Regions from separate parts of the Paenibacillus sp. BR1-192 genome, predicted to be linked through region 1. Evidence: riboswitches for the same ligand, from Rfam matches in the RefSeq annotation. Region 1 holds a riboswitch; the other holds the start of a gene.
What was found. A riboswitch is a leader RNA that binds a small molecule or an ion and turns the genes downstream of it on or off. The one in region 1 is predicted to bind thiamine pyrophosphate.

Region 1 (5,582 bases):
AGTTTCATTTTAAGATATCAGAAAGTATAAATTCGAAGCAAGAGCCTTCCTGATATCGCAAGAAAAACTTCCGTTAAATGCGGTCTGTCTTCTATGCAAGTACGTCGATAGACGTTTTTCTTATGAAGGGGGAGAGGGGAATGAGCCCAAGAAGACGGGTGCGTGGACGTTTCTTCAGTCGTGGCGGCTGCGGTATTTTCAGAAATCGCTTGCGCCGCATGAAGACAACGAATCCGGATCATCAGGACGTTTGGTTTTAAAGGACCTTGGCCTACATACGGGTGACGTTGAATCCCGTTATCATATACGCATTTCGCTGGAAACACGCAAAAGGGAGCTGACAAGCTCCCTTTTTTATTGGGATTAATTTTATAGGTCAGGACTCGGACTGCATTGCAAACATTTGATATATTGGGAATATACATAAAGCGCTTAAGAGCAAAGCTCGAAACAGATTAGGCATTATGGATATAGGAAGGGTGACGGGTGTGAAGGAGAAAGTGGCATCGACGGAGCCGGCGGTGATCCGGTGGTAACGGCGGGAGCAGGGAAGGTTGCGCTGGTCACGGGCGCGTCGAGCGGGTTCGGACTGCTGATCAGTCTGGAGCTGGCAAAAGCAGGTTATGACGTGGCCGCGGGTCTTCGCAGACCTGAGGCGGCAGCAGAGCTGTTGGCTCAGGCTGAACAAGCAGATGTTACCGGGCGTATTCACATCTTCCGATTGGATATATGTGCCGAGGAGCAGGTCAAGGCTGCTGCTTCGGCGCTGGAGCAGAAGTTCGGCCGCTTGGACGTGCTGGTGAACAACGCCGGCGAGGCGGTGGGCGGCATGGTGGAGGAAGTGCCGCTGGGGGGCTGGCGAAAGCAGATGGAGACGAATTTCTTCGGGACCGTATCGGTGACGCAGCATATGCTCCCGCTGCTGCGCAAGACCGGACGGTCCAAAATCGTTCTCATGAGCAGCATTAGCGGCAGGGTCGGCTTTCCGGGTTATGGTCCCTATGCGGCGTCCAAATTTGCGTTGGAGGGGTTCGGCGAGAGCCTGTCCATGGAGTTGATGCCCTTTGGCATCGATGTCGTGCTGGTCCAGCCCGGTGCCTACGGCACGCCGATCTGGAATAAGAGTTTTGGGGAGCTGGCGGTCAAGGAAGGATCACCCTACAGCGGTCTGCTGAAGGGCGTGCTGGACTATTCCGAGCGGACGGCCAGGGAAAGCGGAGATCCGCAGGAGGTAGCCCGTCTTGTGGCAAGCATATCGTCCATGACCAAACCGAGGTTCCGCTATACGCTGCCCCGAGGCACGCGGCTGACCGCGCGGATCAAGGGACTGCTGCCGGATCGGCTGTTTCAGCGGATCATTTACCGGCTGCTGAACAGGCGGTAATCCTTCATCCGTCGAATGTTTCATGGACTTAGCTTATAGCGCATGCTTGGAAGGCGAAAGGAATTACCCTTTTCGGGCTGTGGAAGGGTGCAGCAAACCGAGCAGTTCTCCCATCTTCACCTTGGAGCCCGGTTCCAAGTCACCGCGGGGTGTAAATGTGCCGTTCTCCGTCAAGAGCACGACGGTAGAGCCGAATTCAAAGTACGCAAGTTCGTCGCCAATGTCGTATTTCTTCACGCTCTCGTCGGCATAACGGATGCTGCTTACGTTCATGGCTCCGACCTTCACGACCGCAACTTCGCCGAATTCATGGGCAATATAGGTAATGAGGCGCTCGTTGCGGCTGAGCACGTTTCGGATATGGGTCATCGCAAAATCGTTCACGGGGTATACCCGGCCCTTCAAATGCTCGCTTTCCGCTTGAATGCCGGTTACCGGGGAATGTATGCGATGATAGTCGGTCGGGCTTAAATACAATACGAATGCATAACCGTTGATATAATTCTCCATTCTCGGTGACTTGGCGAGCAGCTCGCTCAGGGTATAATCCTGTCCCTTGACGCTGAGGATGGTGCCGGCGTTGACGGCGCACATCGCCGAAATCGTGGCATCGACGGGGCTTACCATGGCATCGGCGGTGTCGTCTATGGCGCGCAGGCCTATTTTTAACCGGCGGGAAAAGAATTCGTTCAACGAACGGTATTCGTGGATCTCCTTCTCCGCTTCATGCGCCGGGATTTGGTAGATTCGTATAAATGCAGGTATTAGATGACGGCTCAGCCGGCTGTGGGAACAATGCCCCATGATGCGGGACAGCCACTTGCGGGAGGACAGCTCGGTCATCAGACGCAGCAATTGTTTAGCCATGTCATTCTCCTTTGTGCATAGGTGTCGGCAATAAAACGTTGGTGGAAAAGCCAATCACTCTGATATTGACATAGAATGAGCCGGAAATCAATAAATAGCCATTTTTGAAAAAAGGTTCTTGCTAATTGGGGAACGAATGTGTATTTTAAGATTAACATGAAACCGAATAGGGAATACGGGGGCTTGAGTGAATCAGGCTGAGATTGCAGCTGCTATCCGCTGTTGACCGTTAATCTGAACTGGGTAATGCCAGCGTAGAGAATATCCGACCCTGCCTACATAGGGCCTATTTTTCCGTCTGCGCGTTTTTCCAGACGGTTTTTTGTTGTGTTTATACAAAAATAGCGGTGGAGAGGGGAATGTGTTGTTATGGGAACGTCAGTGCAGGAAAAATTGGGGGTACAGCCTAGAAAAGGGCTGCGTTTAAGCGATATTTTGGTGACGGTGCTGGTATCGCTGGTGCTTGGCGTCATTTATCATTTCTGGGGATCGGTTTACAATCTGCTGAAACCGCTGTTCTTCGAAGCGGATGAACTGTTATACGGCATGTGGTTCGCAGCGGCCACGCTCGCTTACCTGCTGATCCGCAAGCCGGGAGTGGCCATCATCGCGGAGGTGGCGGCGGCCCACGTGGAAGTGCTGTTCGGGAGCGGCTGGGGACTGACGCTGCTGCTGTACGGTCTCATTCAAGGGCTGGGCGCGGAATTGGTATTCGCGGCGTTCCGTTACCGGAGCACCTCGGCGTGGACGGTGGTGATTGCCGGGGCCGGCGCGGCGGTCGGCTCGATGGTGATGGACTTCTATTACAGTTATACCGATGATCTTCAGACCTGGATGTTCCTCGCCAAGTATGGCATGCGGATTCTCAGCGGCGCCGTCATTGCCGGCTTGCTCATGCTGCTGCTGGCCAAAGCGTTGGACCGTACGGGCGTCACATCCCTGCTGCGCCCTGCGTCCAAGAAGGATTATGAAGCACTGGATGATCCGCGTCATGTCTAAAACCGCCGCCCGCTTGGTTTCGTCTTCAACCGCGGAGGCGGTTACGGAGCAGGCCGTGCATGTGGAGGGATTGCGCCTGAAGTATCCGGGCGAGGAGCGTTTGATGTTTAAGGACTTGTCCTTCTCGGCTGCCCGCGGGGAAAAGGTGCTGCTGCTCGGTCCGAGCGGCTGCGGCAAATCCACGCTGCTTCAGGTGCTTAGCGGGATGATTCCCCGCGCCACGGAGGTGCCGATGAAATGCGAAGCCCAGCTGGTGCCTCGCTCTTGGGGATATGTATTCCAAGATCCGGATACCCAGTTCTGCATGCCGTACGTGGATGAAGAGCTGGCCTTCGTGCTGGAGAACCTCAGCGTTCCCCGCGACGAGATGAAGGAGCGAATGCAAGCCGTCCTGCATGAGGTTGGGCTTGACCTTCAGGAGCTGCATATGCCGATCAGTCATCTGTCGCAGGGGATGAAGCAGAGGCTTGCGCTGGCTTCGGCCCTTCTGCTGGAGCCGGAGGTGCTGTTCCTCGATGAGCCGTCCGCCCTGCTCGACCCGGAAGGCAGGGAGCAAATCTGGTCAGCGGTGAAGGCCGTATCGGAAGGGCGTACGCTGATTATCGTGGAGCACCGGATTGAAGAAATGGCCCAATACGTGGACCGCGTGGTGCTGTTCACCCCGGATGGCGCCATTCTGGGCGATGGTCCGCCGGCAGCGATATTCGCCGAGTATGCGCGCGAGCTTCAGGCGTATGGCATCTGGTATCCCGGCGTATGGGAGGATTATGCGGAGTCTCGGGCAGGACGGGAGCTGTTTGCTCCGGTAGACGCGCCAGGCGATGAGCTGGGAAGTCTCTTGCCTGAGGCAGACTCATCGTTTGCCCACCTTGGGGAGCCTGTCATTCGGTTAGATGATTTCCGGGGACTGCGATGGGAGAAACCGGTCGTCTCTCTTCCTTCGGCTGAGGTATATCCCGGAGATTTCATTGCGGTGATCGGGCCCAACGGCGCAGGCAAAAGCTCGTTGCTGCTCAGTTTGATGGGGCTCCTGCGCGCCGAAGGGACCTATGTGCTCTGCGGGGAGGAGGTCATCCAGGGCAAGCGCAGGAAAGTGCGGAAGAAGAGAGAGCGGCAGCTGCGCCAAATCGGATTCGTGTTTCAGAATCCGGAGCTTCAGTTTCTGACGGAACGTATCGGCGATGAGGTGATGTACTCGCTGCTGGTGGACCATATGCCGCCGGAAGAAGCGAAGGCACGGGCCGACCGCTGCCTGGAACGCTTTGGGCTGGACGGCATGGATAACAGGCACCCGTACCAGCTGTCGACAGGCCAGAAGCGCCGGCTGAGCGTTGCCACGGCCATGGCAAGGCAGCCGGCCGTCCTGCTCCTGGATGAACCGACCTTCGGACAGGATGCGCGGAACACGTTCGCGATTCTGGAGATGTGCGAACGGCTGCGCCGCGCCGGAACCGCCATTCTCATGGTGACCCATGAAATGGAGATCGCGCAGCGGGCGGCCACGCACATCTGGGAGATTCGGGAAGGGCGGTTGACGTCAAGTTTGCCTTCCCCGCGCTGGTGTAGCGGGACGGAATACGGACGGGAGACGGGCAAAGCGAATCATACCGATGCGTCGCGGGATACGCTGGCTGCATCCGGTCATCTCCATACGGGGGTGAACGCATGAATATATGGAATCCTGTGCGGATCACTTGGCTGCACCGGGCGAATCCGGTGGTGAAGCTGGGACTGATCTGTGCGCTGTTTTTTATGACGGTGCTGACCCATGATCTTGATTTCGTCATGTATCAGGCCTTTATCTTTATGATTTGCCTCGTGGTGCTCAGCGGGGTGAAGCCGTGGAAGATGCTGCTGTTTTTCATTCCGTTCCTGCTTGCCTTCATATCGTCCGCCTCTTCCATGATGCTGTTCGGTAAGGGGGAGACGATCTGGTGGGAATGGGGATTGTTCCGGGTATCGGAAGAAAGCTTCTATCGGGGACTGCATCTGGGCTTTAAGGGGATTGCCTTTGCGTCAGAAGGGCTGCTGCTCGTGACGACAACGTCCTCGGTGGATTTGTTCTACAGCCTGATGCAAAAGCTGAGGCTGGCGCCGAAGTATGCGTACAGCTTCATGGCCTCGATCCGGCTGTTGCCGATGGTCTGGGAGGAATATGTGATCCGCCGCCAGGCTTTGAAGGTACGGGGAGTCCGCCCGATTCGGGGAGTTCGCGGCATGGTGAACCGTGCAGGCATGTATGTGGTGCCGCTGCTGGCGCAAAGCATCCGCCGGGCACACCGGGTGGCTGCTGCGATGGAGGCGAAGCAATTTGACGGGGACCGGGCGAAGG
Region 2 (5,582 bases), 1.8 Mb from region 1:
AAATCCCTCGGATCCAGATGGAGCCTGTCGATCGTATTGAAGGTGTGGCTCAGGCACATCTGCGCATCGTATATCGAGGACGGCAGGAAATTCACGAACCGCTTCACGCCGATCGGAAGCCACTCGGCACTGGTCTCAATCGCACTGGTGCGTGCCGCCTGGTCCAGGAATGAATGCAGTCCGGTTTTTCGGGCTGTCTCAAACAGCTCGTACGGCTGGAACCGGAGTCCCCACTCTACCGGTCGAAGGAGAAATTCATAGGCCACGATCTGCTCGTTTGGATCCACGATGGGCTGCATGTAGCTCGTAAACTGCTTATGTAAAATGACATTCACCATATCATAATGCTCCATCTGCAGTTCGAACTTCTGCATAGGGATCCACGAATGCCGGATTTGCGGAGCTCCTCCACGGGTAACACAGAAGGACAGCTCTTGACGAATCTTCAGCGGAAGGGGTTGCAGACACTCGATGATGGAGATCAGGTCCGCTCGTACCTTGTAGTTCACAGCACAACCCTCATTGTTCTCTTGTACCGCGTAGCCGTTCACTGCCAGCAATTGAATAAGCTCACCACTTGCAGGCTTCATATGAATGGTCCCCTGGTCCTCAATCGGTTCAAAGGTGCTGCAATTGTCGCAAATCATGTTCGTCCTCCTTGGCAAGCTAGCTCTCACTATGCTTCTTATCGGCATTTTGAATATGATTTCTTTGCATTTTATGGATTTTATATCGAAGTTATGACCTATTTTGCGAGAAATGCGCAAGATTCGTGCAATGATTGCGCTAAATTCTACAATAATCGACTTATATTGCTCTTAACAACACATTGTCGATATCCGAATCTTTTGTCTATTCGACTTTTTGATCCAACAGCTGCAGCAGCATCGTTCGTTCCACATCGAAATGCCAGCGGGCGTTTCGCTCTTTGGCCGCATACATCGCTGCATCCGCGCGACCGATCAGCTCTTGGTCGTTCCTGGCATGATCCGGATAGACCGCGATGCCGATGCTCGGCGTGGTTCGGACCTCATGCCCTTCCAGCTCATACGGCTCGCTCAGCATCGTCCAGATCTCTTCCGCCATCCAGATCAGTTCCTGATCCTCGCCGGCCGGATGAATCACTACCGTAAATTCGTCCCCTCCTAAACGGGAAACCAGAACGCCTTTGGATTCAAGGGTTTGAAGACGGGTCGCGACCTTGCGAATCAGCAAATCGCCGGCACGATGGCCGTAGCGGTCATTCACTCGTTTAAAACGGTTCATATCCATATATAGAAGCCCTACGCGGGAACCCGCACGGTCCGCCTCCTGCAGCGAGCTCGACAGCCTCGCGTTAAAGTAGCGGCGGTTATAGAGTCCCGTAAGATCGTCGCGATGCGCCAAGGTCTCGCTCTGCATCAGGCTTTGATGCAGCCGGTCAAACAAGCGGTCATTCTCGAACTGGATCAGGATCTGCCTGATCAGAATCAGGATGACGCACAGGGATAAGCCGGTAAAAAGCCCGTTCCACCCTCCGAACCGCTGCACCATAAGGACAAACATCCCGCCAAGCACGCTGTAGGGAAGCAGATATCTTACGATCAGATTTCCGAACGAACGGGGCTCCCTCTCATCCAACGATTGATTTCGGGCATCGGGAGCTGACCGCCCTCCTGCCAAACCAATGATGAATACCGATAACGTATACAGTGGGTACAGGTATGAACGAACTTCAACACCCTTATAATCGACGAGATACATATGCAGAACATCGGCGGCAATGTACATGCTCCCGCCGAGGCATATCAGGAAGACTGCCCGTTTCCTTAACTGTCCTGTGTTAAAATACAACACCAAGGTGAAGAAAATAAGCACCGTTGCGCACAGCGGGTACAGCATGTCCACCCACAGCTTTCCCCATAAGGCTTCATTCGCCAAACCGTTAAGCTCGGGCTTGATGAAATATTCCCAGCCTACCGTCATGACCGTTATGCCAACGATCACGATATCCAGCATAAACCGCACTCCCCGAAACGAACCTTGTACGTGCCGGAACAAATAAATGAGGGCACCTGCAAACAGGATGATTTCGAATCCCCAGAATAATTGAGTCAAAATTGTACGGGAAGCGCTCTCTTTCCCCAGCCAAAAATAACAAGCATCGATGATTCGAGCCGAGGCATCCGCCATCAGCCCGGCACTTGCGATAAGCCAAAACCTTCGAAGATGCGGCTCGTAATGCCGACTGATCCGTAGTAAATAGACGGAAGCGGCAGCGGAAGCCATAATGACTAGAACACGCTGAAGCAATAAAGCATCAGGCATCCACAGAACGGTCATTATCTGAATGAATGCATATATGATGGCGAGTCGAATCCACAGATGATCTGCTGGAGTTGGACTCATAAGCATTCCTCCTCGGCCAAAAGGCAAGCTTTCTTGTCAATGCTTGTTTGTTAGGTCTTTTGAATTAATAGTTATAGTTCTCATGATACTTTTTACCCACCTAAAAGTAAAGATGAGGAAATGAAAGAAAGACCATCGATTCTACTCTATTAAACCATCGCGCTCCAAAAGCTTTCCGTCCTCAAGACCCACTTGACGTATAGGAATTATATGATAACATTTCAGTCATATCTCATATGAATCGGAAAGGGTGTTTAGCCTTGTCACAGAAACGATTGGATCATGTCGGCATTGTCGTCCGGGACCTTGAAGCCACGATTGCTTTTTACACAACCGTCGTCGGACTTGAACTGAAAGATCGCCTTACCCATACCAATGGCGTCATCCAGCTGGCATTCCTCGGATTTAACGGCAGCGACGAAACGGAAGTCGAGCTTATCCAGGGTTACAGCGACACGCTTCCCGCAGAAGGCACCGTCCATCATTTCGCCGTCAGCACCGATAACATCGAAGCGGAATATGTGCGCGTACAGGGACTGGCCGTACCTCATCTTGACGAGGAAATCGTAACGCTTCCGAACGGGTACCGCTATTTCTTCGTCCACGGTCCCGAAGGAGAATGGATTGAGTTCTTCCAGCGCTAACCGCTGGCGAACAGGATCCTATCAAAATGCTTCATCCCGTGAATGGTTAACGGGGTTCATTCTTCCAACCGCACAAGCCATGTCCAATACGAAGACCTGCCTCGTTCGCATCCCCTTCCGAACTAGACAGGTCTTTGCGTTAGGACTATAATAACGGATGTAACGTCCGAAACTTCATAAATCCCGGGGGAGCTGGAAATTGGCCGGCTGAGAGTGTATCCGATGATACTGACCCTTACACCTGATCTGGGTAATGCCAGCGTAGGAAGTCCATGTTTGCGGCAGCTATGATTTGCCGTGGTATACACTTACGCCGTCATGCGTCCTGATATCATTCAGGGCGCTTTTTTTGTGGAGTTAACGAGGTCATAGAAAGAGAAAGAGAATTCAAAGGAGAGAAGACAAAATGAAGAAGGGAAAATGGATGGCGCTGCTTCTCGCTTGCGCCCTGCTGATGGTTGCGGCGGGATGCGGTACAGGCGGACAGAACGAAAATACAGGTACCGAAGGCGCAGACGGCCAGGCGGCCGAAAAGCTCCGCGACGTACAGCTGATGCTCGATTGGTCGGCCAACACAAACCACACCGGACTGTATGCAGCCAAGGAGCTCGGGTATTATGAGGAAGAAGGGCTTAACGTCCAGATCGTCCAGCCGGGGGCCGGCGGAACGGATACGCTGGTCGCATCCGGCAAGGTGCCGTTTGGCATCAGCTACCAGGAAGGCGTCACGCTTGCCAGAACCCAAGGCCTGCCGCTTGTCTCCATTGCGGCGATTATTCAGCATAATACATCCGGCTTTGCCGCCCCCAAGGACAAGGGGATCGTCAAGGCTGGCGATTTTGAAGGGAAATCCTACGGCGGCTGGGGCTCGCCTGTTGAGGAAGCCGTCATGAAATCCATCATGGAGATCGACGGTGCCGATGTCAGCAAAGTAAATATGGTTAACATGGGCGATGCCGATTATTTTACGGCCGTCAAACGCGATATTGATTTTGCCTGGATCTTCTATGCCTGGACCGGTATCGAAGCCGAGCTCCGGAACGAGCCGCTTGACATGATCTATGTGAAGGACTACTCCGAGCAGCTTGACTATTACACGCCGGTGATCGTAACGAACGAGAAGCTGATCCAGGAGGACCCGGAGCTTGTCAAAGCATTCATGCGGGCGACCTCAAAAGGATACGACTATGCGATTCAACATCCTGAGGATGCGGCTGCCCTGCTGACGAAGGCCGTTCCCGAGCTGGATGCCGAGCTGGTTCTTGCCAGCCAGAAATGGCTGAGTCCCCGCTATCAGGATGATGCTGCCCGCTGGGGCGAGCAGAAAGCCGAAGTATGGTCGGGGTATGCAGACTGGATGTTTGAACGCAAGCTACTCGAGAAGGAGCTTGATGCGGACAGCGCCTTCACCAATGAATTTTTACCGGAGAAACCATAGGATGCATTTAATTTGGAAGAGAGACGGCCTGTCCGGCAGGCTGCCTCTCTTCCATTACAATATAGCTTGCATGAAAGGATGAGTTTAGATGGCAAACACCCTCTTGAGCATACAAGTGATACCCAGAACGCCGGATGGAGGCGACAGCATTCCTTATGTGGATGAAGCGATTCGGGTCATTCAGGAGTCGGGCGTGAAATACGAGGTCCATGCGCTCGAAACCACCTTGGAAGGAGAGCTTTCCGAGCTGCTGAAAATCGTTGAGCGCATGCATGAGGCGCTGGTGAAAGCGGGAAGTCCCAGCGTCATATCCCAGGTCAAAATCGCGCACCATCCGGGCGGCATCAGCATGGATAAGCTGACTGAGAAATACCGTCCATGAGAAAAGGCTGGTGGAGCACCGTTTGGCCGCCCGCTGCGGCGGTCCTTTTCTTTTTGACGGTATGGCAGGCCGCGGTATCGGTATTCGATATAGAGCCGTATATTTTGCCGGCGCCGACGGCCATCGGGCATGAAGCCGCCACCGGCGCCTCCGGCCTTTTTCAGCATACGCTGGCCACGCTGCAATTAACCCTGGTCGGATTTATGATCGGTACGGCGATCGGCCTTGTCATCTCGTTGGCCCTGCATCTGGTGCCTTTTCTCAAAATAGCCCTCTATCCGCTTCTTATCCTTAGCCAGAACGTGCCGACGATCGCTCTCGCCCCGCTCCTCATGATTTGGTTCGGCTTCGGCATGCTGCCCAAGGTTATCGTGATTACCCTGGTCTGCTTCTTCCCCGTAGCCGTTGCCTCCCTGGACGGACTGGCGCGTACCGACCGAACCATGATGAATTACATGCAGATGGCGGGAGCCACTTCATGGCAGATCTTCACCAAGCTGGAGCTGCCGCATGCGCTCCCCTCCATCTTCTCCGGGATCCGCATCGCGGCCACCTATTCGGTCATGGGTGCGGTGATCGGGGAATGGATCGGCTCGGACCGGGGCATCGGCTACTATATGATGCTGCAAAAATCCGGCTACCGCACGGACCGGGTGTTTGTTGCCATTCTGATCATCGTCCTGCTCAGCCTGCTGATGGTGCTGCTGATCACCCTGCTGGAGAAGCGCCT

Region 2: another riboswitch for thiamine pyrophosphate. It lies ahead of P0X86_RS02895 (ABC transporter substrate-binding protein); the one in region 1 lies ahead of P0X86_RS27810 (ECF transporter S component).

What each region holds. Positions count from the first base shown of each region.
Region 1 covers NZ_CP120718.1:6,069,321-6,074,902, reverse strand. Annotated here, with positions in the region: gene P0X86_RS27820 (SDR family oxidoreductase) at 530-1,384, shown strand; gene asd (archaetidylserine decarboxylase) at 1,448-2,251, opposite strand; TPP riboswitch at 2,417-2,529, shown strand; gene P0X86_RS27810 (ECF transporter S component) at 2,621-3,250, shown strand; gene P0X86_RS27805 (ABC transporter ATP-binding protein) at 3,243-4,919, shown strand; gene P0X86_RS27800 (energy-coupling factor transporter transmembrane component T family protein) at 4,916-5,582, shown strand, end outside.
Region 2 covers NZ_CP120718.1:660,204-665,785, reverse strand. Annotated here, with positions in the region: gene P0X86_RS02910 (EAL domain-containing protein) at 1-647, opposite strand, end outside; gene P0X86_RS02905 (GGDEF domain-containing protein) at 853-2,388, opposite strand; gene P0X86_RS02900 (VOC family protein) at 2,649-3,032, shown strand; TPP riboswitch at 3,208-3,317, shown strand; gene P0X86_RS02895 (ABC transporter substrate-binding protein) at 3,439-4,470, shown strand; gene P0X86_RS02890 (MTH1187 family thiamine-binding protein) at 4,559-4,852, shown strand; gene P0X86_RS02885 (ABC transporter permease) at 4,849-5,582, shown strand, end outside.